DNA from 3 places in the Fusibacter sp. genome. Region 1 is predicted to be linked to each of the others. Evidence: predicted binding sites of a transcription regulator. Region 1 holds the regulator's gene; each other region holds the start of a gene.

Region 1 (10,780 bases):
TTGTTTCATGTGTCCCAGAGCCAAAGGCATTACCTGGGTCTATTTCTATGATGATATCCCCTTCCTTGGCATCAAACGTTTCCCAAGTTGGTTTTACGACCATATGGTCCCCAAGCCTAATGGGTTTAAAATATTTCTTCCACTCGTTTTCCCAATCCTTTGGATTTACGATTTCATATGATATTTCACCCAAACCTGGATCGAGCCCAAATTCTTTTAAAAGTCCAATTCGCATCTTAATTGTATTTAATGATTCTTCAATGGATTCCTTCTCAAGATACCCCGTTACAAGTACACCTTCAAAATCTAAGGATATGTTTTGTGGATCATAATAATCCCATTTGCCTTCAGTTTGATTGTGAAAATCAGGATCGTTTGGATCAAGGATCATGACACCTCCTGCACCAACGTCATACAATATATTTGAAACCGCTTCTATAGCCATTTCACTTGTTTTAATTTTAATTTCAAACCAACTCATAAATTTCTCCTCGTTATTTTATTAAGTTTAAGATTTATAATGTCCCTTATAATTTTTTTAAGTGGCTCTTCTTGTAGTAGACCCTAGTAAGATTGAGTTTCGTTACCGCCCTTAGAATTAGAACCATTATAAATCACTTATGATTAATGGTGATACTATTTAATACCCAAATTACATTATAAAATCTATGTTGATTATATATGAAATCACTTTATTTTTCTAGGCTGAAATTATAAGGAGGCCTCACTAACCAACAGACCAATACCTATACCATTTAATTGCGTAAAAAAATCTCTTGTTAAACAAGAGATTTAGTTTAGAGTTCTTTAAATTAGCTCAAAGCATCCTTCATTTTACCTAGGATTCCTTTGTCATTTTTTTTTTTACCCTTTGACGTCTCATCGACGGTGGGTTTTTTACCCGTCATTTCTGCCTCAAACGCTTCAAGGAGTTCTTTTTGTTTCTTATTAAGTCCTCTTGGTATTTCCACAATAACTCTGACATATTGGTCGCCTCTTCCGTATCCGTTTAATACTGGAACGCCTTTGCCTTTAAGTTTAAATTGTTTACCACTAGGCGTACCTTCTGGAATAACAAACTTAGCTTTTCCATCAAGTGTTGGTACTAAAACCTCTGCACCCAAAACAGCTTGTGCATAGGAGATATTTAAATCATAATATATATCATTACCATCACGTGTAAAGTGTTTGTGCGGTGTCACTCTAAGAACCACGATTACATCGCCTCGTGGACCTGCGTTCTGTCCTAAATCACCTTCACCTCTTAGCTGCATATTCGCGCCATGGAATACCCCAGCTGGGATGTCTATGTCTTTTGAAATTCTCTTCTTAATTTTACCGTGTCCCTTACATTGGTGGCATGGGGTATCAAATATTTCTCCCTTACCTTTACATGCAGTACATGGTTTAACACTTATAGACTCTCCGAATAATGATCTTTGAGAATATCTAACCTCACCTTTTCCATTACATGTTGTACACGTATGGGTTGAAGTTCCAGGCTCATTTCCTGCGCCATGACAAACGTCACATTCTTCAGTTCTTAAATATTCAATGTTCTTTTTAACGCCAAAAGCCGCTTCTTCAAAAGATAAAGTTATATCAACTCTGACATCAGCACCTTTTCTTGGACCATTTCGTCTAGATGAAGATGATGAAAATCCGAACCCACCAAACATTTCATTTATGATATCTTCAAAGCCACCAAAACCATCAAAACCGCCAAATCCAGCGCCTGCGCCACCATTTTGATTTACACCGGCATGACCAAATTGATCATAAAGGCGTCTTTTTTCGGCGTCGCTTAATACCTCGTAAGCTTCATTTATTTCTTTAAATTTAGCCTCTGCTTCTGCATTGTCTGGATTTCTGTCTGGATGGTATTGCATCGCAAGTTTTCTATAAGCTTTTTTGAGTTCGTTTTCATCTGCATTTCTCTCGACACCCAACAACTCATAATAATCGCTTTTACTCACTAAAATTCCGCCTTTCTGGTTGAAACCGATTTATAATAGTAAGGCACCCTAAGGTGCCTTGTATTAGTCTACCACTTCGTAATCTGCTTCGTCAACATTATCATCAGAACCTTGACCCATATCTTGCGGTCCTTGTTCAGCTTGAGCTTTAGCGTATAGCTTTTGAGCCAATGGTTGGAATGCATTTGTAAGTGCTTCAAAATCAGCTTTAATTGCTTCTGTATCTTCTGTCAACATTGATGCTTTTAATTTTTCAATTTTAGCATTGATATCTGATTTTTCAGCTTCTGAAACTTCATCACCAAGATCCGTTAATGATTTCTCAATTTCATAGATCATGTTATCTGCTTTATTTCTTTCTTCAATTAATTCTTTTTTCTTACGATCTTCTTCTGCGTGTAATTCAGCTTCCTTAACTTTTTTCTCAATTTCTTCATCAGATAAGTGCGTTGAAGCTGTAATTGTGATGTGTTGAACCTTTCCAGTACCAAGATCTTTAGCACTAACATTTACGATACCATTTGCATCAATATCAAATGTTACTTCAATTTGAGGAACACCTCTTCTTGCAGGTGGAATACCATCTAATTGGAATCTTCCTAAAGTGACGTTATCGCTTGCCATCTGTCTTTCACCTTGTAATACATGGATATCAACAGCTGTTTGGTTATCAGCAGCAGTAGAGAACACTTGGCTTTTCTTAGTAGGAATTGTTGTGTTTCTTTCGATTAATTTAGTAAATACAGAACCCAAAGTCTCGATACCTAAAGATAGTGGTGTAACATCAAGTAATAATACATCTTTAACATCTCCAGAGAGGACACCACCTTGAATTGCAGCACCAAGTGCAACACACTCATCAGGGTTCACGCCTTTATGTGGCTCTTTATTTGTAAATTTCTTAACAGCATCTTGAACTGCAGGAATTCTTGTAGAACCACCTACTAGGATAACTTGTTCGATGTCAGATGGATTTAAACCAGCATCTTTAAGGGCTTTTTTAGTTGGTTCCATAGTCATATCAACAAGATTTTTAGTTAATTGCTCAAATTTTGCACGTGTTAAGTCAATATTTAAGTGAAGTGGACCTTCTGCAGTAGCTGTGATAAATGGTAAGTTAATGTTAGTTGATTGAGTTGTAGAAAGCTCTTTTTTAGCTTTTTCAGCAGCTTCTTTTAATCTTTGAAGCGCCATTTTGTCGTTTCTTAAGTCTACACCATGCTCTGATTTAAATGTCTCAGCTAAATGATCCATAACGATTTTATCGAAATCGTCACCACCCAAGTGGTTGTTACCGTTTGTCGCTAATACTTCGAATACACCATCACCGATTTCAAGAATCGAAACGTCGAATGTACCACCACCAAGGTCGAATACCATGATTTTGTGTTGTTTGTCTGTTTTATCTAAACCGTAAGATAATGAAGCTGCTGTTGGCTCATTGATGATTCTTTTTACATCAAGACCAGCGATTTTACCTGCATCTTTAGTCGCTTGTCTTTGAGCATCCGTAAAGTATGCTGGTACAGTGATTACAGCTTCTGTTACTGTTTCGCCTAAGTAGCTTTCAGCATCTGCCTTTAATTTTTGAAGAATCATAGCTGAAATTTCTTGTGGAGAGTATACTTTGTCGTCAATTTTAACTTTGTGGTCTCTACCCATTTCTCTTTTAATCGAAATAATTGTTCTATCTGGATTTGTGATTGCTTGTCTTTTTGCAGTTTCACCAACAAGTCTTTCGCCTGTTTTTGTAAACGCCACGATAGATGGTGTTGTTCTATTACCTTCCGCGTTAGGAATTACGACAGCCTCGCCGCCTTCTAATACTGATACACACGAGTTTGTGGTTCCTAAGTCAATACCAATTATTTTAGCCATTTTAATTGCCTCCTTATAATTTAACCTTCTAATGTCAATTTTATTATTTTTAACGGACAATAAATAAGTCGTCCTGTTTTTCAATAGATTTACCTTAAAAAATCTTCATATTCGATACGAGCTTAAACGTTCTCACTAGCTCTCATTTAAGACCCCTTTACCTACTGCCTTATTAATTTGAAACCTTTACCATACTTGGTCTAATGACTTTGTCACCCAATAAGTAGCCCTCTTGGAAGACAGCCACTACAGTTTCACCTTCAACGCCTTCAACTTCTTCTGTCATAACAGCATGATGTTTGTCAGGGTCAAACGGCGTATTAATGGCTTCAATTTTCTTTACTTCGTGCTTATCAAAGAAATCATCCAAAGATTTTTTAATCATCTTAACGCCATTTAAGACTTTATCTTCAGCATGGTCCTCTTCGAAAGAAGATAAGGCACGCTCAAAATTATCCATGATCGGTAACATTTCTATAATAAGCTTCTCGTTACCGTATTTAAAAATATCTGTTTTTTCTTTTTCTACACGTTTTCTATAATTCTGGAACTCTGCATTTAATCTTAAATAACGATCATTTAGGTTTTGAATTTCTGCTTTCAACTCTTCTACACCGCTTTCTTGTGTATCACGCTCTTGTGCATTTTCACTCTTGTCATCTGATTCTGCAGTTTCTGAAGCATTTGCCTCATTTATAACAGCCTCATCTGTCTCGACAGTCGTTTCATCGGCAAGTGTTTGATCTTTCTTTTTCTTACTCATCCGTCTCATCCTTTTTAATCATTTTCGTTGTTTTATAAATATATACCAGAAAACAAATCTGATAATGTATTGCTGATGTAATTTACAATTGAAATCACATTGCCATAATCAATACGCTTTGGCCCCATGACGAGTATTTTACCTTCATTTTTGCCATCGACCATATAGGTGGATGTAATGACACTACAATCTTCAAGTTCTTTAATACCTATTTCTGAACCTATTTTAATAGAGAGCTTATTTGTATCAACGACTTCTACCAACCCTTTAAGATTATCCTCTGATTTCATAAAATTAAAGATTTGTTTGGCCTTTTCTGATTCTGAAAATTCAAGTATTGATAAAATGTTTTGCTCACCCGCAATGTGAATTTCATTATCATCTAGGTTCTTAAGAGCATCCTTTAAAATTGGAATTAGATAATCAACAATATTTCCAAAGGTACTCAACTTCTCCTTCAATTTCAATATGGCACGGACATCTATGTTTTCGATGGTTTCTCCCATTAAAAACGATAGCATTGTGTCTGAAATTTTATCCAATATATATTGGTCCGTATTGGCAAGTGCTAATTGAATGCTCTTGACGATGCCGTTATCTGTAACCAAGATTAAGAGTACTTTCTTATCGGTGACTTTAATCATCTTTAAATTGGCCAACTGACATTTATTGAACTGAGGAATGGTCACAACTGATACAAGTCCTGTAAAATCCGCCAATAACTTTGCGGATTGATCTGCAATATCATTTGCCTCGATAATTTTCTTTAATAGAAGCGATTGTATCAGTTCTTTTTGGTCCAAACCAATTGTATGCAAGTTGGTCATGGAATCTACATATAGACGATAACCAAGCTCTGATGGTACCCTGCCAGCTGAAGTATGAGGTTGTTCTAAGTACCCAAGCTCCTCAAGATCTGCCATTTCATTTCTAATGGTTGCAGAACTGATTCCAAGTGGATATTTTTTAGAAATCGTCCTAGAGCCAACCGGTTGAGCTGTGTCTATAAAATCTCTGATGATTGCTTCCAAGATGCGAAGTTGTCTTTCAGATAACATCTTATCACCATCCTTCTGTTAGCACTCATCTTTAAGGAGTGCTAATTCTATATATAATATACCGCCAACCGCTTGACTTGTCAACCTTCTTTTAAAATATTTATAGTCTATTTACAATTCGTTAAAAATCATTTACCGCAGAACTTTGTTTAACACATCTAACCACTCTTCACAAGTTACCACTCTTCCTTTGCGCTAGATGACAACTCATGATATAGAATAAAAGAGATTCGAATCTTACTAAACAGCTCTATGTTCCAAGCTGTTAATAAAATTGAATCTCAGTTTTTTTTAATCTCTACTATATTTCACTTGAAGTATAAACAAGTCTATGACTTCAAATTATAATCGCTTAATTACTCACCCATAAACTCCAAGAATACCTGATTAGACAAGTCTCTACCAAGGGCTGTTAAATAAATTCTATCACCCGAATGATCTAATTCAATTAATTTTTGATTCATGAGCTTTTCAATTTCATTCTTGTATTTTGACATTAGATCAAGCTCGTACTTTAGGTTTATTTCTTTCGCAGAAATCCCCTTGTTGAGTCTTAAACCCAGCATAATGGTTTCAAACAAATCCTCATCTGCCTCAATAGGTATTTCCTCTTCAACCGGTTTAATTTTCTGTTCAAGTGCTTTAATATAGTGGGGAAAATTCGCAAAATTATTGAACCTTAAATTGCCTACTTTACTGTGTGAGGCTATTCCTAGTCCGAGATAGGCTTTATTTTCCCAGTATACCAGATTGTGTTTGGATTCCCTGTTGGGCTTGGCAAAATTTGAAATTTCATATTGATCATAACCATTATCTTTAAGAACGCTTTCAATTAAATGATACATGGCCCTTTCAGTATCCTCATCGGGTAAATTAATTTCGCCTCGTTCATAAGCATTGTACATAGGTGTGCCTTCTTCTAACTTTAGTGCATAAGCGGAGATGTGGTCCGGTTGAAGCTCACTGATGACTTTAAGTGTATATTTGATGTCATCTATGGATTGATTTGGAAGGCCAAACATCAAGTCCAAATTGATATTATCAAAGCCACGTTCCCTGAGACCCTTGTAGGTGGTTAAAAACTCGTTAAAGGTGTGTATTCGCCCAATTGATTTCAATAATGTGTCTTGAGCGGATTGAACCCCCATACTGATACGGTTGATACCAGCCGATAAATAAGCATTAATTTTTTCCTCGTTTAAGGTCCCTGGATTGATTTCTATTGTAAACTCTTCCAAATCCTTTAAAGTGTTAAATGCCTTTATTTGATTAACAATTTCAAGTATATATGACCCTTCAATACTTGAAGGTGTACCACCACCTATAAAAATCGTTTTAATTTTTGAGTCTTTAAGCAAGTCTGAATAAAGTTGTATTTCGGTCTTTAATGCTGAAATATAATTTTCCACAGCATTACTCTTTTCAGCATCGGTCACTTTATATGATACAAAATCACAATATGCGCATTTTTCAATACAAAATGGAATATGAATATATAAACTAATTTCACCATGACTTACCAGTTGATTTACCATTAAACTCATCTGAACCTCCTTTATCTTCTGACTATTACAGGCCCTTTAACCTTTAACCTTTATCATTTAATCAGATTAATCTTGTCTTATGCCTTTGAGCATTATAGGGATAAAAAAGCAATCGGAGAGCCCCGATTGCTTAAATCTTAATTATCGTCAAATTTGAGAACTGATAAAAAGGCTTGTTGTGGTACTTCTACCGAACCAAGCTGTCTCATTTTCTTTTTACCCTCTTTTTGCTTTTCTAATAGTTTTTTCTTACGCGAAATATCGCCACCGTAACATTTGGCAAGAACATCCTTACGCATAGCGCTGATCGTCTCTCTTGCGATTACTTTGGAGCCTACTGCTGCTTGAATAGGGATTACGAACATTTGACGTGGAATAACTTCCTTCAAACGTTCACATATGATTCTCCCCCTACTCTCTGCTTTTGTCTTATGAACGATCATAGAGAAGGCGTCAATATTTTCCTTATTAAGCAGTATGTCCAGCTTAACAAGCTCTGATACACGATACTCCAAGAACTCATAATCAAGCGATCCATATCCTCTTGTTTTTGATTTAAGGGCATCAAAGAAGTCATAGATTACTTCGTTCAGTGGGAGCTCATAATGCAGCACTACACGCTTCGGATCAAGATAATCCATGTGAAGCATGATACCGCGTCTATTTTGACAAAGATCCATAATATTACCAACATACTCATTTGGTACAATTATGTTTGCTTTTACAATTGGTTCTTCCATTGTACTGATTTCAGTAACAGGCGGTAAATTCGATGGATTTTGAATCATCATAACTTCGCCACTATTGGTTGTAATCCTATAAATTACACTAGGTGCAGTTGCAATGATATCAAGGTCAAACTCCCGATCTATCCTCTGTTCGATGATCTCCAAATGAAGTAAGCCAAGGAAACCACATCTAAATCCAAAACCAAGTGCCACTGAAGTCTCTGGTTCAAATGATAATGCCGCATCGTTTAATTGTAGCTTCTCAAGTGCATCTCTAACCTCATCATAGCTTTCACCTTCAGCTGGATAAATACCACAGAAGACCATAGAGGTCGCCTTTTTATATCCAGGTAATGGCTCAGCAGTTGGTTTTAATGAACTTGTAATTGTGTCCCCAACCCTACAGTCCTTTACATTTTTGATACTTGCAGTGATGTAACCAACATCTCCTGCTCTTAATTCTTCAACAGGAACTGGTCCAGGAACAGAAATACCAACTTCAACGACATCAAACTTTTTGCCAGCTGCCATCATCATGATTTGGTCGCCCTTTTTAACAGAACCTTCCATAATCCTAACAAAAGCTACTGCGCCTTTATAACTGTCATAGTATGAATCGAAGATCAAGGCCTTAAGAGGTGCATCTTCATCACCATCTGGTGGTGGGACAGCTTCTACGATTCTTTCGAGAACATCTTCAATATTAAGCCCGTTTTTAGCAGATATTAATGGGGCATCTTCAGCGATGATCCCAATGATTTCTTCAATTTCTTGAATGATTTCATCTGGTCTTGCACTAGGTAGATCAATTTTATTGAGTACTGGAACGATTTCAAGCCCTTGTTCATCAGCAAGATGAACATTAGCAAGTGTTTGCGCTTCTACACCTTGTGTTGCATCTACTACAAGCAATGCACCCTCGCAAGCTGCAAGCGATCGTGATACCTCATAAGTAAAATCCACATGGCCCGGTGTGTCGATTAAATTAAGCAGATATTCATGTCCATCCTTCGCCTTATACACAAGACGCGTTGTTTGGAGCTTGATGGTAATACCACGTTCTCTTTCAAGATCCATACTATCTAATATTTGCTCTTTCATTTCTCTTTGAGTCAATAAGCCTGTTTTCTCAATAAGACGATCTGCAAGTGTAGACTTACCATGATCAATATGTGCTATTATTGAAAAATTCCTTATATATTTTTGCCTTTCACTAGACATTTATATGCCTCCTTAACAGTGACTGTATATTCTAAACGCAATACGTTTAAACTTCCTTCTGAAAATGTACCTAACAATTATAACATACGATGTTAACCTTCTCAAATATATTTAAAAAAAACTTGATTTCTTATCAGGTGCGTGATAAAATTAGTCTGTTGAAAAACTGCGGGGAGGTGAACACGAATGGCTAATATTAAATCTGCAAAGAAGAGAATCAGTGTTATCAACAAGAAAACAGCTGTTAATAAGGCTAGAAAATCAGCGCTTAAAACTGCTGAAAAAAGATTCTTAGAAGCATTAGCATCTGGCGATAAAAATCTTGCTGAAGAAAAATTAAGATTCTTCGAAAAGAAAATGATTCAAGCTGGTGCTAAAGGAACATTCCACAAGAATGCAGCTTCTAGAAAAGTTTCAAGATTAAGAAAAAGATTAAACGCTGCGGCTGAATAGACGTTTACTTTTAATAATTTTGAAATTCCCCGAAAAAGACCGTGTCAATTTAATATTTGATCAAATATTAAAAAGCGTACATTTATATGTACGCTTTCGTCTTTTTTGTAACCTACCTTATTTTTGTAACCCACCTTAATTATAAGCCACCTTTTTTTAGCCTATTCTTATTCAAAATTAGCCTATAACAAAAAAAAAGCATCCTCAAGACTTTTATTTATAGCCTCACATTTTATATTCATATTCATATTCATATTCATATTCCACATTTCATACTTCATCTATACTAAATTACTATCTTCTACTTGTTGATCGTTTGAATTTCAAATAAGGCCTTCTCTATTAACAAATGAGGAGAAAGTCCAGTAGATTTCATTTCTATATCGACGGTTTCAATGATATCCACAATTTTATGCAAGGACTCAAAAGTGTATTGATTGGCAAAGTGAGATGCTTTCTTGGCTACAAAGGGATGTATGCCAAGTTTGGTTGCAACAATATTACTTGAATAGCCACTTTTAATGAGATATTTTGTTTTCAATATATTTCTAAACTGCTGATTAATCAAATAAAACACCTTGATTTCGGGTTCCCCATTGCCTACCAATTCATTTAGGATGAGCAAACTGGTCTGAATATTCTTCTCACTGATGGCATCAATCATCTTAAAGATGTTGTGCTCTATCGGAATTTCTAAATATTGATTAATGACACGCTCAGTAATTTCATCTTCGTTATTGGAAAGTGATTTGATTGTGTTGTCAACATCATATAGGTTTTTACTGGATTCCTTGTCTAAATAATTACTCATTTCTATGAAGTAATTGAGGGCATGATTCGAAATTGGCTTTTGATATTCTTTAAATTTCTTGTTAACCCATTTTACAAACTCCGAATGGGTCATCTTGTCAATCGAAACAAAAGTCCCTTCTTTTTCAAATAACTTATAGAGCTTTTTACGCTTATCCAAGTCTTTTTCAACAAAAACAAGGATCGTTTGCTCAGGAACTGATTTTAAGAATGACATCAATTTTACTTCTGCTTCATCTTTTACATTTTTAAATAAGTTGACATTATTTACATAAACAATTCTCTTTGAGTCAAAAAAAGGCAGGGTTTCAGCAATACTTAAAAATTGATCCACATCAAAACTGCCTTC
Region 2 (10,780 bases), on a different contig from region 1:
TACCTCTGAAATAAAACTTTTAAAGCTTATGATCACTTGATCCTGATTTTCAGTTTCAAGTTGCTCTAACCAGGCATTGATATTGAGCCCGCTAAGGAGCTCACGATCTGATAAAATCTCAAGTTCCTCAGGAATTTGATTCTTTTGAGGGTTCATAAGCCAGTCTATTGACTCATATGCTTCAAGAGTACTAAAAGAAGGCGTTATTTTAAAAAATTGCTTTCCTCTATAATTGGGCTTATTAAAAATCAAAAATGTTCTTTTGAAATGATTCAAGCTCTCTATTTTAAAAGGTTCCAGTTTAACGATAATCTCATTCGAAACAAGCTGCTGTTCCTCAATTTTATAATAAAACATCCTTCACCTCTACTATTGTATTTTACAAGTAAAACGATTTTAACTTTCTAAGCTGCTCTAAGTCATCCCATAGATATTCAGATGGTCTAATGTTATTAGAATAAAATATATTCTTCCCTTTATCTGGATACCTTGGTGTGTTCAGTACTTCACCCAATCGATCAATTGTCAAAAGCCTGTCATTTTGACTTTCATAAGCGAGTTCAACGGCACTCATAATGTCAATGGCATTTAAGAGTGCTACTTCAGACAGATTATATACGGCTGTCTTTGAAGCCCCTACGATATAATTAGCTGACGAATAAGGCAATATAAGATTGACAGAGTTTATCAAGTTACTCTCTGGAATATTGCCTCTCCAAATTGCATCACCGTCAATAAAGGGATAGAGCTTACTCTCGTAAAACCAAACTTTAATTTTAGGAATGAAATAAGCCGCATCAACGTTTATATTCATCCTTTCAGCAATCTCCTTACCACTACCCGACATAATGCCCACAATGAATTTTTGGATATTAACGTCTTCATTTCTAAAATGGGGCTGTAGGGCTTTAATTCGATACCCCTTATTGAGTAAGTCGTCCACTAAAATCACAGGTCTATTAAAGGATTTAATCATTTTAATTTGGTTGGCTATATCCAAATAGAAGGGATATTCCATAATGCGGTGTTCTGTTAAATCCGTCGAAAAGTACTTTTCTGCATGAAGTGTTTTCGTAACCGTGTTTGGCAGTATCCAACGCTTGAAAATGGCACCAAAAGGCACACACATCGCTTCTCCCACTTGTTTTGGCACAAGTGGCGTGGTTGGCATATTGTTTTCATCACATACTTTTTTGATCAAGGTCTCGTAAATCATCGCACGATCGAAGTTAAGAACCAGATTTCCAGGATAAAGCTCTGTTAAAGCCTTTTGGAGTCTCAATCTTGTTCGATTCATAACTTGTACAACCTCAGGCATGTGCTTATAAGGGTCTTTGAACATAGAATGAATATCCAAATTGACTGTACACGGTGACGACATGTTGACAGCATAAACCATCTCATTCGTTTTGGCTGAGGAAATATTTACAAAGCCTTGATTGGTCAATATCTCAATAACTTCCTTGCTGATTTGATGTCTAATGGACTCCTTGTAAACACAGTAGGTATAATCCCTTGAAAGCGCATTTGCAAGTGTCTCTGTCATCATTATCTGTTCAAGATTTTTAATTTCACAATTCTTTTTCTTGACGATGCTGTCAATGACAATTATTCTCCCCACAGACTCGTCTCTGATATATTTTATGATGGAAGGGTCAGTAAACTCATTGTGAATACTTGTCGCCCTTAACCAGTGAAATAGTGAATAGGCCACAATCTCATTGTTTTTTTCAAGGCTACGTAAAATAAGCATCCTAAAATTAAGCATTCCAGAAATATCCTTAAGCTTTTGATAAGCCTCTGGAAATTCAATGCCCGATATACTAGCAAGAGCTTCAATCAAGGTCAAGTTTGGTTCTTCAATCAGTTCGAGCACCAAAGACTTTGTCGTCATGACACTCTTATACATTGGCTCTCTTTGATAGAGGCCCTTTTCATAAATATAATTTTGCGCAAGTGGGTCTATCAGAGAAGAAATATCGCGTTTTTCGTCTATATAGTCTCTGATTAGTGTCGAACTAATACTCTCATACTCTTTTGGCAAAAGTACTTTGATGGTGTTCGGATGAAGCTTGCTGATTTTTTCATTGAGCTTGTCATTTTCTTCTGGTGGTAGTTCAAGCCCCCCTCGCTCGTAAATCAAATGTGGTATTTCAAATATTTTACTGATCTTACCATCCCTATAAGCCGAGGCATTCATTACGACATCACTGCCTACAACCAAGTAAATTTCAGAGTCTGGGAAAAGCGAAACGAGTTTGCCGAGATCTTCATTGTTTGCAATATTTATTGAAATATCTCTTGGAAATGGATATATATCAATTTCACTCGCAACAGAACGTTTTATGATATTACGTCGAATAAGATTCGGTTGAGTCCTTTTGGACCAAGAAAACTCATCCACATAAAGCAGAACTTCAAAGCCCTTCTCCTTGATATCCATGGCAATTTGCTTGTGACTCAAGGTAAATGGATCAAAGGCTCCCGGGAAAAAGGCAATCTTTTTATTGGGTTTAAGCTTGATATCACCGTGTTCATGTTGAAACTCAGAAATGAACTGATAAATATATTTCAGACATGCTGAATTGTTGAAAAATATCAGATCTAAATCTTCATCCGTGTTCACCATAAGCGACATGATCTTCTTTATAATTAACTTATAAAGGAACTCGCGTTTTCTTAAGCTTAGGGATTGATCTTGGAAAATATCCTTTGCAATAACGCTAAAGGCCATTTGATTAACATGACTTGATGAGTGAACGAAGCCAGTAAACAAGATGCCATACATTCTCAAAACACGTCTATTATGCCCGTCCATTTCTTCTTTAAAGGCATATTTATAATCTGCATATTTGGTAATTGCCACCCCTATTGTTTTTTCAATAAGGGAAATAAGCCCTGCATTTGAAGTGCTCATTTTCTTTTCAAAGCTTTCCAATATTTCATCTAACTCTTTAGGCTTGATGTGAAGCAGGATCTTGCCAAGATATGGCGGAATATATTTTGTGAACTCATAACTTTCCATTTCAAGTGCTCTGATGAGCTCCACGGCAATATCATTTTTCTGTTCGTAGTTAAGATGTGAAATCAACTCCAAAAGCATTCTTCCAGCTGTATTACGAACAGATTCAAGGGCACTTACCTTAAGGAGATTACAAAGGTGCATCGCCATATAGAAGCAATTGTCATAATCATATAAAAGCGTATTTCTAATAAGGAGCTCAATTTGAAATCGTTTTGCAATATCAAGTGTAGCAGATTTTAAATTGCTTAAGAAAATATTGGAGGTATATTGAAGATCTTCAAGACAAATCTCTTTCAATCGTTCAATTTGAGCCTCGTCAAGCGATAGGTGCTCTCCGAGTTTTAACCTCGCATAATTTTCAGCTGGATTATCCACCGGTTGAAGTGGCGCTTTAAAGATTCGATATACACCACAGGCCTCAAGCAAGTCAGCACTCGCATATGAAATTAAAGTATAAATCAGATTAAAGGCTCTTAATCTCAACTTATAATCGTCACTTGTCAAAAGACTTGATACAAACAACAATATTGAAGATTTTTGAGTTTCATCAAATTCTTTGAATGGCAAGATACGCGCTGCCTTAATCAAATAAAACCTAATCTTTTCATCATTTTCAAAGGTCTTGAAATAATCTACAATTAATTCGATGCTCTTTACTCGACTTGCAGGCACTTTTAAGTGCTTGAAATAAGAATCAATCATGTCTCGTAAACTATAGCTGATATATTTTTTGTGTCGATCGATAATTTGATTTTCAGGGAGCAAGAACTTTTCTACATAAATATCAAAGAGTTTAACAGTATCAATTTCAGATTCTGCAATAACTGCACTTTGGGGAATTTCTTTCCTAATTTCCTCATCATATGATGCAATAATTGTACCTATAAGCTCCGCACATTGTTTACGGATATCTTCTTCAGGCAAAATTAGTTTCTCGTATAAAAAGTTGATCATGATTTGCTTTTGCTTCTGAGTTAAATAGTTGTAATACTCTTCGAGAATAGAGATGTACCCTCTTAGACTCGTCATATCCCGACTGTTTCTCACGGGCTCTAAAAGTTTGTTCAAAGAAGCTTCATCACGGAGCCTATATAAGAGATTGATATTGTGCTCAATTGATGAGTGAATGACATTATCCGTAATTTCTTCACCTTGCATCAAAGAAAAATATTTTCTCTGATTAACACAGCCTGGTTTTAAGAGCTCATCGACATCTGGATCCACTTGTACGCCAAGGTCAATAAGGAAGTGTTCAAAATCTCTTAATTTGCGATAAACTTTGCGGTATCGATTTTCTTTAGCAGAATCCACATTGTCGAGTTTGTTCAAAATCACATCAAAAGATTCTTTGAGATTAAAGTACATCATCACTGATTTGCCTTCAATGCGCTCCGCTTTTACCCTAAAATCACTATAAATAAGAATTAAGGACTCGATTGGGAGGGCTTCAAGTTCTAAATCCCAAGTCGAATGGTTGATGGCAACATTTCTGATATAGACGATATCTCTCTTCTCAAACCACTCACCAGTATAAAAATAGTGGAAGTAGGCCACACGTTTCATTTCGTCTTGCTTACAACCAAATTTACCAATATCATGTCCCGCTGCAGCACCAGAAACACGACCAAGGTCAATTGGAAATCCTGCATATTTTAGCTGTCTTGCTATGCGCATTGCCAAATGATGAACACCACAAATATGGTCAAGGGTTGTATAACCTATTACCTCTTGGTTAAGCTTCATCATTTCGTACACATACTCGTTATTAAAGTGTTTTCTAAACGCTAAAAACTCTTTAGGGTCTTCAAGCTCAAGCACTTCAGCTTCTGTCAGCAGGTCAATGGCATATTTACTCTGCCAAGTCCCATCGCTTGACCTTCTTTGATATCCACTTACGACTTTGAGCACTTTAAGATACAACTCAGAAATACGATTATAGGACGCTGTTAGTTTAAAGGGCACCGCATCGGGAAATGAAAAACTAAGCGCATAATAATAGAAGTACTCAAGCCAATTTTCAGGCGGTACACCATAGAAAGAGCGCTCAATTAAGGGCTCAATCATATCAAAGACAACTTTAGAGTGAAACTGCTCATTTTCAATGATTTCATGGACCATTTGATTAAAATGGTCTCCAAGGAGAAACTCATCAATAAGTTTTCTTTCAAAATTATATTTTTTCAAAAAAGAACGGTTTAATATTTCCTTTTCGATCTCTTCTACAAATTGTTCCATTCTGTTAAGCATCACATCACCTCACACGGACTGTATTAATTCTATTATCCCACAATCCAAAGGGCTTTACAATTGCCAGTTGACTGCAAACAGATTAAAGAAAACCGCCCAAAATGCCGATAATATCAACAGAGGAGGTGACAAGTTATGTCTCAAATATTAAAAAGCAACCAAATATATAACTCAAAAAACATAGCGCCAAACAAAATAAAATCGACTTACAAAACTTCTACTGTCACCATGCTCTTGCCTAAGGGCGAATCACACAATACACCTCACAAAAGCTCGAACAATGAAAGTGTTTTAGTGGATTACTTCTATGAGAAAATTCATAACTTAAAGGCCTCGTATCAAAGGCTCACCGATCAAGAGACAGCGAAACAATATTATAAGTCCCACAAACAAGAAGTGCTTTCCGGTGGTAAAAACCTTGTAAGAGCCATCAACCAATTGCTTGCAGACTCAAAAGATGTTGATGCCCATTACGGCACACACTTTAATTTCTTGGTAGTAGCCATTTTACACGACTATGAAGCTCAACTTAAGCATGTTGGCGTTTATTATCATAGTAATCAAGTTCACTTTGATAAAAAGCAATTTGTAGACACTTTCTGTAACGATGTTACCTCATTGGGTTTCTTATATAAATCCAATGGTTTGGTTGATCAGTTAATTAAAATCAACTATAAACTCCTATCGATCGGTAAAAACGACGAGATTGAAGGGCAAATTATAGATTATCGCGCTTAAATTTAGTATAATAAAAAAGGAAACCAAACAGGACGATAAAAAGGGGTACAATTATGGGAAAAAAAGCATCATTTGACATGTTTGAAATTAAAGAGCGACTTAACGAAGCAAAATACCAAGAAGACAAGGCAAAAGGCTTTAAGATCACTAGTGGTGAAAAGGCTGTTCATATTGTTGTTGCGATTATCGCATTTTCAATTTTTGTATCATTTGTGTTTTCATATGACATGGTGCCGGTCCAAAGATATGGCATTATTGCACTACTCTTTGCTGTACTCGTTTGGCGTATCTACAAGGTCTTAAAAATGACAACGCGTCCATATTAACGAAGGCTAAAAACAAATAGTATAGACAGAAAAATGCAGCGTTCTCATAAACGCTGCATTTTTTAATTTAACAAATGATTTTATTTAATTTCAATTCTATGTCTTTCTGCTTTATTCTCAATTTTAGGTGCTGTTATTGTAAGAATACCATTTTCTAATGAAGCTTGGATACCGTCATAGTTGACATTTCTTAAATAAACACCCCTTTGCATTTGACTCACAGTTCTTTCGCGATGAATATAGCGATCGTTTTCATCATTCTTTTCGTTCACTTGGCTTGTGCAAATGTACAATTTGGAATCATGGTATTCAATCTTGATCTGGTCCTTGGAGATTCCTGGCAACTCCGCTTCTACAGTATACGCTTCCTCATTTTCTTTGACATCAATTTTAAAGCCATCATTTTTAAGACGATTCATCATAGGAAAGCTGTCATTTAAGAAATCTTCAAAAAAATCATACACAGTGTCCATTTCTCTTCTTTGTGGTACTAATGGTTTTAAGCTCAACATAATGATCCCTCCTTAAAATATTTTTATCAGCACTCTCGTTCGTCGAGTGCTTATCTACACTTATAATATACCCCTTGTATGGGAAATAGTCAATGTGTTTCATGGTTTTTTTACAAGTATTCATATTTTTTTCACAATTTATTTATTACTGATAACCTTTGTATTTCAACATTCAACACCATTGAACTCTATTTGCCTATTTTCACCATAAACTCATTTAACGCCAAAACCGTGCTATGCTGTTATGGTTCTCACCTAATCGCTTTTGAACATCTTTGCTCAAAGAACTAATGATATAAAACAACATTTGAGCCATCATCGATGTCTCAAACTAATTTTCGCTAACGCTGTTTGAGGCCCAACATTCCTCATCACAGCTTTTGGCTCAAATTTTGTTGTATATAATAAAACTCGCATCCAATGCAAGAATGCGAGTTAAAATGAGATAAGATTTAATTAGATGACTTCGAGGTAACTTTTTTGTTAGGTGTTAAGCCGTCAATTTTATAATTTTTAATAATAACTTCACCTGGGTTAATGCCAGATTCAATTGATATCTCAGAATCTGTATCTATTCCAGTTTCGATTTTTAACTGAATGGCTTTACCATCTCTTATGGCATATACATATGAACCATCTTCAATTTTAAAAATAGAAGTCTTTGGCACTGCAAGTGCTTCATCTTTAAACTCGGATATAAACTTTGTTTTTACTTCGTATCCTGCTTTTACGACCTTGGAAAGTTCATTGGATCGAATCAACACTTTCATTCTTTGCTCAACTAATCCCAATGATGATATTTTTTCTTCTGCTGATTTTGATATAAATTGAATTTCACCTTTGAATTCATGATCAAGACCATTTTGTTTGAGGATCAATAAGACTTCATCTTTTACTTTTAAGGTTGATACATCATCGGTTAAAACATATGCTTCAACCAAGTAATTTTCAGGATCAATAATTTTTCCAATTTGAAGTTGCGGTGAAACGAATTCTCCAATTTTTACATTAAACTCTGTCAATATACCATCTGCATTTGCATAAATATTGGTATCCTTTAATTGAAGTTCAAGTGCATCATATTGTGATTGCAATGCCATTAACGTCCCACTAGATTCTGCAATACTTTTATACTGGGCATTTAAGCTGCTTAAACCACTTTGAATTTGCTGATATGTGGAATTTGCTGTTTCATATGCCTGTTTGCTTGCTTTCCAATCGTTTTCACTAAGTGATCCCTGTTCATATAATGCAGTCATTTGATCAAAAGTGTCCTTGGCAAAGTCTCTTTGTGATTTCATTTCACTTACCTGAATCGACTGGCTATGAATCTGATTCTTTAATTGCACTAGAGAGCTGCTCTTTTCTTCATCATATGCTTTAATTTGCGCTGATAGTACGGCTAACTGTTTTTCAAGCCCTTCAGAATCAAGCTTTAATATTAAATCACCCTTTATAACCGCATCTCCGTTCGCCTTGACAATTTCCATGATCTGCCCACTTGTTTTGGGTGTTATAAGCACTTCTTTTTCAGAAATTACTTTCCCATTCTCTTCTACATAATCCACTAAATTGTTGGCTTCAATCGTTATCGTTTCAACCTCTAAAGGTTTTAACCTTGAATAAATGATATTCGCCAAACTTATGACAATTACTAGCCCAATAATTATATTTCTAACCGACTTTTTCATAATAGCCTCCCCTGTTATTCTCTTTCTTTAAGGACTTCTACAATATTAAGACGTTTGATTTTTCGCTTAACATTTATTTGAGATAAAATGATAAATAATGCTGTTCCCAATATTGATAAGACGATTGCATTATCCCCTACGATTGCTGGGAATGAATAGGCATCTGTTTGATACGTCATTGCCATTGCATTCATCATTGCATAGGATACTGGAATTCCAAAGGCTATTGATAGCGTCCCTAATAACCATTGTTCAAAAGACACAATCTGTAATACCTCATCAACAGTCATCCCGAGCACTCGTAAGGATGCAAGCTCTCTTTGTCTTTCGGACAAGGAAATAACACTTGAGTTATAGACAATTGCAAATCCAACAATTATTGAAATAATTGCCATTATATAATTCATAAAGCCATAACTATCAAGTAAATCTTTAAATTTTTGAAGTGTCTGAGCCTGAACTTCTACGACGCCCACAACTGGAGACTCATCTAATTTCTTCTTGATTGATTCCTGCTTGGATTCATCAATATTTAAATACGCAGTGGTTGCCAAGTCCTTCAGACCTGTTTTTTCTTCTAGATAGGACACATTTGCATAACCATTTGATCCGATATACTGGGGAATTATCCCGACTAATTCCATTAGAATATAATCATCGGATATTGGACTTTCTATCCGTAATATGTCGCCAACTTCAACATGAAGCATGGTGGAAAGATTCTCTGACAAGTAAATACCAGGCTGACTTAAGTCAACTACATTTTTAGCCTTATCCAAAACGCGATATAACTTGGTCTCTTCTGACAGACCAATGACAACAGTCGTCTTTTCATACTGACCATTTTTAATCTGTACAGGCAACTCAATCAATGGTTCTGCGTATTCTACCCCCTCTATATTGTAAAGTTGATTAATCATTTCTTCTGCAGGCTGAACATTTAAAAAGCTGACTTTCATTTCATAAAGCTGAACCTCATTGAACTGATCAAACATCATCACATCGACTAAGTCGTTATATGACCAAGCTACGACCATAATACTAAATGCAAAGATCAATCCCAAAACGGTAAATGCACTTCTGCCTTTGCTTCTGCTGATATTCCTAACAGCCATTCTGCCTTGCATTGTTAGACTTTCCCAAATGAGTTTTATCTTTTCAATATGGCTCCGTTTAACACCCTTTGGTGCTTCAGGACTCATAGCCATAGAAGGCGTTAGTTTTAATATTTTTTTAGTGCCTTGGAAACCTGCAAATGTACTGAAAAAAAGTGAAATTAAAATACCATAGGCAACATATTTATAGGTATACTCGTTCTTTAGGGTTGGAAAGTTGAAAAAAGTCTTATACATTTCTGTAAAGGATATGGAGAGTTGCGTCCCTAATATGCCGCCTACAATACCACCCAGTAAGCCAATGGTCGTAGCATAACCCAAATAATGAAGCATAATCTGATAATTTCGGTATCCCATCGCCTTTAAAATACCAATTTGTCCCCTTTGCATCTCGGTTAAACGCTTAAGCATGATATACAGAATAAAGCTCGAAATGCTTAAAAATAAAATTGGCGTACTCTTCGATTGTCCAACCAACTGTTCAAGTTCACTGGACAACATAAAATTACTGGTTTGGTCTTTTAGTGGCACCAAGCTCACAAGACCATGACTTTTTAACTTAGATTCAAGCGTTGGCTTAATATCGTCATAATTCACACCACCACTGAACTTAAAATTCAAATAATTAATCTGGCCTGTCTTTAAGGTTAGCTTTTCTAACAAATCTTCAGAAACATAGGCGATGTCAAAGGTTTTGGGATCTGGATAAAAATCCGCCTGATTACGTGTTGCATAAACGTATTCAGGACTCAAAACAACGCCTGCCACAGTAAAGGTATATACTTTACCATTTATTATGAGGTCTAGTTTATCGTCAATTTGAAGTCCATTGGCTTCAAAAAACTTTTGGCCAATCCAAATTAGAAAATCATCCTCTGTTAATGCGTAGCCCTCACTCAAATAGACATCATTTAGTTTCTCAGGTTTATTGACATCATATGAGTTCACGCGTAAATATACGCTTTGGGTTTCGTCCTCCATCATGACTCGAACATCCTGTTTTATAACGCCATAGACAGATTCAATCCCCTCTACCTTTTCAAACTCATCCAGTTGATTTTTAGGGTAGGATTGTACCTGTGCAAAAGCATCGGCCATGTGATAATCATTATAAAAACTCTCTTTT
Region 3 (10,780 bases), on a different contig from region 1:
CAAATCTTGCCACACTAAATTCTGATCGTATACAGCTCTACCAAATTGCTCTAATGCACTGTGAAAGAGCAGGCCGACATCTGGGAAAGTAATCTCATAATGCTTGATGGCAATTGGCTTGATGCCATAGGATACAAAGTGTTTAAAAGGACACCACATAAATTGCTCCAGTCTCGAAACACTGGTTTTCATGGGCAAATCATAAAGGGCGTCCACCACTTTACGATTGATTTTATCCACGTGATTTTCATAATTTAGACCTTCAAGCAAGCGTTGGGCTTTTTCAGGCTCATTTTCAACATACCATTTGAATGCGGTTTCCCAATCCGGATGAACTTCATGTCCATCGGCAGACTTACGCATCTCAACAGCAAGGTGTTTCAAGGTCCCTTCCGCTGTTGCAATATAGAAGGGTTTTTCTTCAATATTCATATAAACAGCATCATGAGTTGGTTTTAAACTTGGAAAAATTTTAAGGACCTTGGGAATGAGATAAGAAGGCCTCAGGGCATTGCCATCATTATTGGTCAAAGCATAGCTCAAATAAATGTAGTCACTAGGTCTCGTTAGAGCGTTGTAGATATTGTAGTTTTCCTTGTCTGAAAACATCTTGCTGTCCAACAACAAATCATATCCCTTGGATTTTAGAAGCTCTTTCTCTTGTTCGGCAATTAACTGCTGGTCTCCACCCATTTCAGGCAATATGCCATCATTTATGCCCAAAATAAACAAGGCTTTGATGGGATGCGCTTTAGATCGATCCAATGACCCAATGAGAACCTGATTTTCGTAAAGTGGAAGCAAGCCTATTTCAGCATGTTCAAAACCAGTTTCAAGCAAGTCTATCACATCTGTAAGCGTCATCAATTCTGTCCCCAAGAGTTCAACAGTTTGATCAAAGGTTTCAATGACGACATTCCATATTTGAGCAAATAATTGGGCATAGTCATAAGCCATGCTTTCTATGAACTGATTGACCTCTTGGTCCATTTTTAAGGCAACTTCATTTAGGACAAGAAACTCATATACTTGTGCCAATAGGTTTTTAACCTCAATCTCCTTAGACGAATGCACACCTAGAAGGGGATGTAACTTTTCTAGAAGTTTTTCTCGAATGGCATTGACCTTTTCTAAATCGTAGCACCTAGAGCCTTTAAAGTTTTTTGTGAAAGGGGCTATATACTGACGCCCACTAATACCAAACTCGATAATATAATTTTCAAACAAGCTAATCTCACTTACGCTAAAATCTAAAAGTCCAGTCTTCAGCATACTCATGACATATTCTCGCTTAAACCTACTCTGTATCGTTTTAAGGCTATTAATTACCAAATGAACCAAGGGATGAGAGAGAATATCCATTTTTTGATCCATAAAAAATGGAATTTTATATTCTGTAAAAACCTGTTTGATGATGAACTCATATCCAGACAAGGCGTTTGTTACCACAGCAATATCCTTCCAATCATAATTTTGATCTCTGACCAAATTGATAATCTCGATAACTGCGTGTTCGACTTCATCTGTGATACTATTTCCACTGTGTAGCTTAATCCTATTTTGATCAGCAAGGTGACGCGCATAGGGATAATTGAGTATGTTTTCACTTAAATGTGTAATTAATGGATTAATATTGTCATGGTTCATTAAATACTGAACAGACTCAACTTGATTTTGATTTGCGATTTCTAAAACCTGTCGATGTAAATTAGCTGTATGTGTAAAAACACGATTTTCGCCAAAGGGAATCGTTAGAGTGAGGTGTTTACTTAATCTCATAAGGTGGTCTAAAATCTGATACTCAACCTTTGAAAAACTATCAAAGCCATCTACCCATACTTGAGCGCCTCTGATTTTAACAGATTGCGCCATACGGTCCAAAGCAAATTCGATGACATCCACTGAGTCCATATAACGTTCAGTCTTAGCTGCTTCGTACGCCGCCATTAAAAGGGATAAATCTTTTAGTTTCATGCTCAAGAGTGAGGTTTCATCCAAATCTGAAACGGCCCTTTGAATGGTGTTGACATCAACTAAACTGTGCTTCATTTCATCCAAAAAATCGTTGAACTGATTTAAGAAACCTTTTTTTTGACTGGCAGCTTTGTAATAGTTTAAGTTCGCCCCAGTCTGCTTAAATACTTTTCTCAGCAACATGGCTCTACCAAGTGTTGTGATTTCTTGATAAGGTGGCATTTCCACTTCGTTTAACAATTTATATATGAGTCGCTTGAAGCTTAAGATTTCCACACCAAGCAAACCTTCTTTTTGTATGTGCTTTAGGAGTTCTTTTTCGGTCTCTAATGTAAATTGTTCCGGTACCAGCAAGATTATTTTGTCGGAACATCCAATTTCAATTGCTTTCTTTATTTCTTCATATACCCTATAGGTTTTACCACTTTTTGCTTTCCCCATTAGAATTCTCAACATGATATTATCCTCCTAGCTTTAATTATAATTTTATAAAATGAATAATACAATAACCCAGCGTGTCTAAATCAAGTTAATATGTTATAATAACCTAAAATACAGGGGGAAAATGATGCAAAAAACTTTGTATTCATCGACTGGCTTAAAAACCATTGCCATCCTTGCAATGGTCATTGATCATATTGGTGCTGAACTCTTTCAAGAACTAGATTTTCTACGTGTGATCGGGCGATTAACCCTTCCTATAATGGCTTTTTTTATCGCCATCGGTTACGAGAAAACATCAAACTTAAAAGGCTATATTGGCAGAATCCTCTTTTGGGCATTTGTCAGCATATTGCCATATGCATATTACTTTCAAAGTGGCTATCAGAATGTCCTCTTCACGTTGGCGACTGGTCTATGCCTCCTCTGGGCACTTGATCACCTTAAGTCCAAAGACATTAAATACATCTTATGCTTAATAACCTGTTTATTGGTCACTCTTCTTCAATTTGATGGGTTCTTCTTAGCCATTGGCATGATATTAATTTTTAGATATTATAGAAACTCGCCAAGAAGGCTCTATATTAGCTTTATTGGACTTTTAATGGTTTATCAAGTCCTACTGCTCTATCTTCAGCCTGACTGGTCTGATCCCCAATTATGGGTTCAGAACGCTTCAATATTGGCTTTGCCACTCTTAAACAAGTATAATGGCACCAGAGGCCGTTTCAAACTGGGCTTTTATGCCTTCTATCCTTTACATCTTACGATACTTTTAACCATAAAAACTTTATTCTTTTAATGGGAGGTCATATGAGAAATCCATCTCATCCATTCAATCTTTTGCTCATAATTGTTACAGGCGTTCTCCTGTCTTCTTTGACCTATTTGTATGTATTTGAAGCTTACGCTTTTAACGACGCTTTTTATATTAAACACTTTGAAGCACTTGGTGTCCAAGATATCGTGGGTATCTCCACCTCGGATTTAGAGCATGTTACCACGGAACTGGTACGCTATATTGATACCGGTCAAGGTGATCTGCACGTTACAGCCACAATTGACGGTCAAAGCACAGCTTATTTTAATCCCAAGGAACAGGCACACCTTAATGATATTAAAATTTTAGTTAGAGGTGCACGTGCCATTAGAAACAAAATTCTGGGACTTACCGGTTTTTTATTCGTGGTTTGCATTTTCATCAACCTATCAAGTCTTTATAAAATATCACGTATTTTTCTAGCAAGTGCAATTTCGAGTATTGGTACCCTCATCGTACTTGGAATGATGTATCTCATGGATTTTGACCTTGCCTTTCGGAAATTTCACGAGATGGTATTCTATAATGATTTATGGCTTCTAGATCCCGCTAAGGATAGACTGCTTCAAATGATGCCTCTTGAATTTTTTATGACCTTCACCTTGTATTGTCTTGGGAGCGTTTTTTTCATTCAGGCAATTTTCCTATTAATTTTTCTAATCTTTCGAGGGTCAAGTCAAAGACCCAAAAGAATGTTCCGATGATATTAGGAACAAACACCATTTAACGAAAAACCTTGTTTTACCCCATATAACCGTATTTCGCAAGTTGATAACCCTTGCTCCAAGCTGGTTGAAAACTAATGATCTAAAAATATAAGGAGCTGAACTATAAATATGCCAAGATATTGGCCTTGCTATAGTTCAGCTCTTTTTTACGATTGTTCTATTCATTTTATTTTAATTATTTTGCCTTAATTACTAAGCTTACTACTCAATGGATACTCTGAACGCAATCAGGTTTCCAGTACAAACTCATCCTTTTCAGATGTTTTTTTTCGCCTTTTGTCCATGTACATGTTTTGATCCACTTGGTGTATCAACTCTTTGTAAGTAATCGAGGCATGCTCTTTATAGTTGTAGATCCCTAAGGATATATGATAATAAATCATGGCATCACTTTTTTCATCATGGAACATGAAAACAAACGCTTCGAGCTTCTTTTGAAAAGCCTCTGCCTGTTCTTGATTATCAAACAAAACACAGAACTCATCGCCACCATATCTAAAAACTCTATTTTCTATTCCCAGCAAACTCTTTATGATGGCTACAAAATCGATAAGAAGTGCATCACCAATCACATGACCATAGGCGTCATTAACCAACTTAAAGTCATCTAAATCTATGAATACTATGGAAAAAGCCTTTTGCCTGTTCAGTTTCATTTCAATCACTTCATCAAAATAATTCCGGTTAAAGGCATTGGTCATTCGGTCCACACTAAGTCTATGATTAAGTTCTTTTGCAGTTAGATTTGTAAGCATAGAACCCTGAGTTTGCAGAACAAAGAAACAAGTTACCACAAGACCAAATAAGCCATATGCCTCAAAAGCAAAAATCAAGGCCGTCATGATCATAAGATAACTGAAGCTATAAGTTACAAAATTTCTTGCTATAATATTTTTAAAATGATTTCTGTTGCTGTGCAAAGAAATTACCGTATAAGTAAGTATAATATTCAATAGGTTATAGACAAATATCAATAATAATAGGTCCATAATAAAATCAAAATTCGCTTGAATTTTATACTGATTGATGAACTTTTCTGCCAGTGTCACTAGAATAATATATTGAGAGACATTAAATAGCCATTTCTCATCAAAAATTTGTTTTGAACCGCCCTCTCTTTTTAAGATGACGAATTTACCTGCAGTCTCAAAAACCAAAATACTGATATAACACATTAAAAGCGGTTTATAAAACAATAAGAATAATGTCAATGGTGCTGTTAAAGAATGCTTAATTGAACTTTGACTAAAGAGATAATTGGTTTCAGAAATTGTACTTACCAATAGTATCAATAGAAAAGTAACATCCAATAAGCCGCCATCCATTGGCAACATTAATGATTTCACAAAAAACAGGGCTGCTAGCGCGATAATAGATAACATAAAAGGTCGAAAGAATTTGTTCATCGAATCACCACCTCTCGTGGTTGTCCAGATACAACCTTCTATATTATATATTTTATTTGCTTATATTTCCATATATAAAAACTTTTTTTCGTGACTTTTGAACTATTTCTATCCCGATAATTCATTTTTAACCCAATCATTAGTCCTAGTCAACGAGGGGAAGTGGGTTCTTAATGTAATTTCGTTTGCCAAACTTCTCTTTGTCCTCTTTCAATATTTTATGTGTGTTTTCTCCTAAATTAGTCCAATATTCGGGATCTACGCCCTGTGAAAAGGGACAAGATGACAAACATACACCACAGTCAGTACCAATGGTTTTCCACATCTTCATACATTTTTCCTGATTGACTTTAAAACCATAGTAGCCTTGGGGCTGGTCCTGAGATGGCCCACTATCAATGGCTTTGCTCGGACAATTTGTCGCACATTTATTACATTGATCACAAAACGAAATCATATCCGTCTCCATGACTTCATCTGGTATAAGTGGCAAATCAGTGGTGACAACACCAATTCTAACGCGCATGCCATAATCAGGTGTTATGAGTAGCCCTGCCCGGCCAATCCTTCCAAGACCAGCATCTTGTGCTACAATTGGCGCACATACGAGATAATCCATATCCATATTATTTTTGGCTTCATAGCCTAAATTTGCAATAAAAATAGACAACCATGCCCCTAAGAAGCCTAAGTCAGAATAAGCTTTAACGACTTCCATCATCTCCTCAAGTTGTGGGGCTCTATTGATCATGTCACGGTCCATCTCCTTGATAAAAACAATCCCATATCGATAAGGCTCCCCCACTTCCTGACCATAATTTTCAATTGTACGACCTCTATGTGAATAGTAGTGATGTGGCTTCATAAGTGTAATTCGAACATCAGATGCCCCAAGATAAGTGACTAATTTTTTTATTCTCATACTCATCACTTCAGGGTCTACTTCAATCGGATCACACTTTGCATCTTGCTTAGAAATCGTTTTGATATGATTCAAAAGCTCAAAGCCACTATCAGCAAAGGGCGAAAAAATCGGATCGAAGGTGGGCGTGCCTGGCGCATTGATGCCTGGCATGGCGCGAATAAGATCATCAATGGCTTGTTTTTCAGGATATCTTGAATAATAATCCTGATACATTTGGTCATTTTTAATATAGCGAATTCTCGAAAGCATGGTATCTCTTTCATCTATTTTCTTCATAACTAGCCCCCCTAAAACATCGTGCTATCATCTGAAAGATATTGGTTTTTCTTTTGATATTATCATAACATGTCTATAACCAAAGAAAAAGAACACGAGATCATTTTCGTGTTCTTTAAATAGACTTGAATCTTTCAAGTGTAAATTATATTAAATCATAGCCACTTATTTAGGACTACCTTCAACGACTTCTCTTACCTTGAAGCCTCTGTCTTCTAGTTTTTTTGCAATCACATGAATGTCTTGACCGACAATTCTTACTGAAATTTCTTGAATGCCCATGACCTCAGTATCGAAAAGGGCTATGTTGGTGATATTGCCACCATTTTTTGAAATTATCTCTGCAATTTTTGCGAGCGTTCCCTTAAAGTCGTCCGTTAAGATCGATAACTTTGGATCTTTTAAGCCATATACTTTTGTGATGACGCCAAAGAGTGATTTCTGTGTTAAAATGCCCTGAAATTCTCCAGCTTCATTGTTCACAGGTAAAAACCTGACTTTCTTATTAAAAAAGATTTCTGCTGCCTCTTCCACCAAGAGGTCTTGTGTAACACATTCTACTCTATTGTGAATAAACTCTTTCACTGGTCTTTGTAAAAAAGCATTAAAATCAGTTTGATTTTCTTTAAAGTAGGTTTCATAAATAAATTGTTTTGAAAGAAATCCAATGAACTTGCGGTCTTCTGCAACGGGTAAAGATAAAAAACCATTTTCCTCAATGAGTTCAAGTGCCTTTTGAGCAGTGTCTTTAGTCGATAGCACAATCAATTTGTTGGCTGGTGTCATAATAGCTCTAATTCTCATAATGTGTCTCCTTTCAAAAGCGACAAGATTTTCTTCACTATATTTATGCCCAATACTTTGGGTAACTAACATTTATAACAATTATTTAATACTTGTTTCGAAAGAAGTTTATTTTGTTAGCACTCTTTATTATCGAGTGCTAATTTTTACTTGACATTTGATGGTCAAAAGCCTATCATATTTTTAGAAAGTCATCAATAAAATGAATCGTTTTAGAAAAGGAGTGATTTTATGTCAATGGAAAAAGGAAATTTATCCATTCATAGTGAAAATATTTTCCCAATTATTAAGAAGTGGCTTTATTCTGATCACGATATCTTTGTGCGTGAGCTCATATCAAACGCAAGTGATGCCATCACTAAGCTGAAGCAACTCTCAATGATGAATGAAGCTAAAATAGAAGAAAATCCAAAATTTAAAATTGATGTTATGCTTGATGAGGCATCTAAAACAATTACGATTTCCGACAATGGCATCGGTATGACGGATGAAGAAATAAAAAAATATATCAATCAAATTGCATTCTCAGGTGCAGAGGATTTCTTAAATCAATACAAAGACAAATCTGACAAGGAACAAATTATCGGACATTTCGGGCTCGGTTTCTACTCGGCTTTTATGGTAGCTGAATCAGTAGAAATTCATACACTTTCATATAAAAATGACGCAAAACCAGTATTATGGCGTTGTGAGGGTGGCACTGAATTTGAAATGCAAGACGGTACACGTCAAACAAGAGGAACAGAAATCATCCTTAATGTTGGCGATGACGGCAAAGAATTCTTAAATGAATTCACTTTAAGAGAAACCATACAAAAGTATTGTTCATTCATGCCTTATGAAATTTACTTCACAGTGGTTGGCAAAGCACCTGAAACCGATGAAGACGGTCATGTCGTCATCGAAGAACCAAAACCACTTAATACGGTACTTCCCCTATATGCAAAATCACCAAATGATTGTACTGATGAGGAATACAAAGAATTTTATAGAACAACTTTCAAGGACTTTAGAGAGCCACTTTTTTGGATTCATCTCAATATGGACTATCCATTCAACTTAAAGGGGATACTCTACTTCCCAAAATTCAACACTGAATTTGACAGCTTAGAGGGACAAATTAAACTTTATAACTCACAAGTATTTGTAGCAGACAATATTAAAGAAGTCATTCCTGAATTTCTATTGCTGCTCAAAGGGGTTATCGACTGTCCAGACTTGCCACTTAATGTTTCAAGAAGCTTCCTTCAAAATGATGGCTTTGTCAGAAAAATCTCCAACTACATCACAAAAAAAGTTGGGGATAAACTCAACGGCCTCTTTAAGACAGAACGTGAAACATTTGAAGGCTTTTGGGATGATATCAACCCTTTCATTAAGTTTGGTGGCCTAAAGGATGAAAAGTTTTTCGAAAGTATTCAAAAGATCTACTTATTTAGAACCATATATGATAAGCATGTGACATTGGACGAATACCTTGAAAACTCTGAAGACAAAAAAGTCTACTATGTTACTGATAAATTGCTCCAATCTCAATATATCAATCTGTTTAAAGCACATGATCTCAATGCAGTCGTGTTAGAACACAGCATTGATACAGCTTTCATTTCACATATGGAAGCTAAAAACGAAGGCGTTAGCTTTACGCGCGTTGATTCTGATTTAACAGATCACATGAAAGAAGCTGATGAGACAATTGATCAAAATCACCTCAATGCCTTACAAACAGATTTAACTGGCGCTTTTAAAGCTGCCGTCGGTATGGATAAAATAACCCTTAAAATCGAAAACATGAAGGATGCCTCAATATCAAGCATGATGACACTTTCTGAAGAAGCGAGAAGAATGCAAGATATGATGAAAATGTATAGCATGGGCGGTATGGATCCTAACATGTTCAAGCCTGAGACAACCTTGTTGCTCAATCACAAGCATCCCCTTGTAAAATACCTTATGACACATATAAACGAATATAAGGAAGTTGTTGAAAAAGAAGTTCCTGTAGAATCAAAATCTGAAGAGACCCCTAGCGAAGAGACAAAAACCATTACAGAAACACATTATCACGTGGATGAAATGGGGACACTCATCATGGAACAACTCTACGATTTAGCATTACTCGCACATTCACAACTTTCACCTGAAGCTATGACAAAGTTCATCAAGAGAAGCAACACACTTTTATCAAAGTTGATATAAGTCACACACACACAATATAAAAGCTGGTCCTTACAGACCAGCTTTTGTATTGTTAGGGATTGTTTTATATAAAATATTCATTTATAATGATTTTATCTCAATTAATAGGAGCATAATATGAACTATCTTTTTCAATTTTCAATCTTGCTTTTTTTCTGGCTCTTAGGAGAAGGTGTGAGCCTTATTCTAAGTCAATTTATCCTAATTCCCGGTTCTATAATGGGTATGATCTTGCTCTTTATAGCCTTGAACTTAGGCATCATAAAAGAAGACCAGATTAAAGATACCAGTGATTTTCTACTCAAAAATATTGCATTTTTTTTCCTACCAGCAAGTATAGGTGTCATGGCCTATTTTACTTCTGATCTAATATCACTCGTGTCAATTGCCGTTATTTCAACAATTATTACCATGACAGTCACCATGCTCATCACCCAGTTGCTGACGAAAGGAGAATCATAAATGTTTTTCGATTCACCCGCTTTCGGAATCTTAATCACAATCATCGCCTACCAGATTGGTCTACATATCAAACAAAAAACAAAATCTGATTTGGCAAATCCGCTTTTACTTGCAATGATCATCATTATAGGTTTTTTGATGTTGGCCCATATCCCCTATGAACAATATAAAATTGGCGGCGATTTCATACACTTTTTTCTAAGTCCTCTAACGGTTGCACTTGGGTTAATGCTCTATCGACAAAGGCATATCATAAAAAAATATTTTTTAAGTCTCATGATCAGTATTTCTACCGGGATTATCACCTCTTATTTTATCCTCAAGCAATTAGGGACTTGGTTTGGCTTGGCAGATGATATCCTTTACTCCACATATCCAAAATCCATTACCACACCCATGGCCATCAGCCTAAGTCAAATCATTGGCGGACATTCTTCCATTACTGTGATTATGGTTATGCTTACTGGCATCACAGGTGCCTTTATAGCACCCTATATTATTAAAGTGTTTCCCTTTCTAAATCCAATCGCCGTAGGCATTGGCATAGGCACCTCTGCACATGCTGTAGGTACATCGAAGGCCCTAGAAATTGGCGAGACCGAAGGTGCACTCAGCGGTACAGCAATCGGTCTCTGTGGTATTTTAACGGTTTTATTTGTCCCAATTCTAGTAAAATTGTTCTAATAATTTTTGAACGTCATCTGGCGTTCTTTTTTTATGCACCAGGGGTTCGTTGATATGACCC

What was found. The regulator HrcA, encoded in region 1, represses chaperone genes, less so after heat shock. The targets are predictions, from matches to a motif close to TGTTAGCACTCNNNNNNNNNGAGTGCTAACA.
Region 2: AC220I_RS05195 (Hsp20/alpha crystallin family protein) is a predicted target of HrcA. The motif match lies at 6,873-6,903, and genes of this name have one in related genera.
Region 3: htpG (molecular chaperone HtpG) is a predicted target of HrcA. The motif match lies at 7,489-7,519, and genes of this name have one in related genera.

The regions. Positions count from the first base shown of each region.
Region 1 is NZ_JBVBZF010000032.1:6,941-17,720, forward strand. It holds gene prmA (50S ribosomal protein L11 methyltransferase) at 1-481, opposite strand, end outside; gene dnaJ (molecular chaperone DnaJ) at 813-1,976, opposite strand; gene dnaK (molecular chaperone DnaK) at 2,040-3,854, opposite strand; gene grpE (nucleotide exchange factor GrpE) at 4,027-4,617, opposite strand; gene hrcA (heat-inducible transcriptional repressor HrcA) at 4,650-5,675, opposite strand; gene hemW (radical SAM family heme chaperone HemW) at 6,032-7,219, opposite strand; gene lepA (translation elongation factor 4) at 7,357-9,168, opposite strand; gene rpsT (30S ribosomal protein S20) at 9,355-9,621, shown strand; gene holA (DNA polymerase III subunit delta) at 9,923-10,780, opposite strand, start outside.
Region 2 is NZ_JBVBZF010000013.1:11,715-22,494, forward strand. It holds gene AC220I_RS05175 (lactate/malate family dehydrogenase) at 1-357, opposite strand, end outside; gene AC220I_RS05180 (cytidyltransferase) at 380-5,272, opposite strand; gene AC220I_RS05185 (hypothetical protein) at 5,408-6,010, shown strand; gene AC220I_RS05190 (hypothetical protein) at 6,064-6,336, shown strand; gene AC220I_RS05195 (Hsp20/alpha crystallin family protein) at 6,417-6,848, opposite strand; gene AC220I_RS05200 (efflux RND transporter periplasmic adaptor subunit) at 7,301-8,539, opposite strand; gene AC220I_RS05205 (ABC transporter permease) at 8,554-10,780, opposite strand, start outside.
Region 3 is NZ_JBVBZF010000079.1:2,123-12,902, forward strand. It holds gene addB (helicase-exonuclease AddAB subunit AddB) at 1-2,430, opposite strand, end outside; gene AC220I_RS10920 (TraX family protein) at 2,543-3,217, shown strand; gene AC220I_RS10925 (TIGR01906 family membrane protein) at 3,229-3,939, shown strand; gene AC220I_RS10930 (GGDEF domain-containing protein) at 4,191-5,345, opposite strand; gene AC220I_RS10935 (4Fe-4S dicluster domain-containing protein) at 5,515-6,570, opposite strand; gene AC220I_RS10940 (CBS domain-containing protein) at 6,736-7,374, opposite strand; gene htpG (molecular chaperone HtpG) at 7,606-9,573, shown strand; gene AC220I_RS10950 (CidA/LrgA family protein) at 9,691-10,035, shown strand; gene AC220I_RS10955 (LrgB family protein) at 10,036-10,719, shown strand; partial or broken gene AC220I_RS10960 (thiamine pyrophosphate-dependent enzyme) at 10,702-10,780, opposite strand, start outside.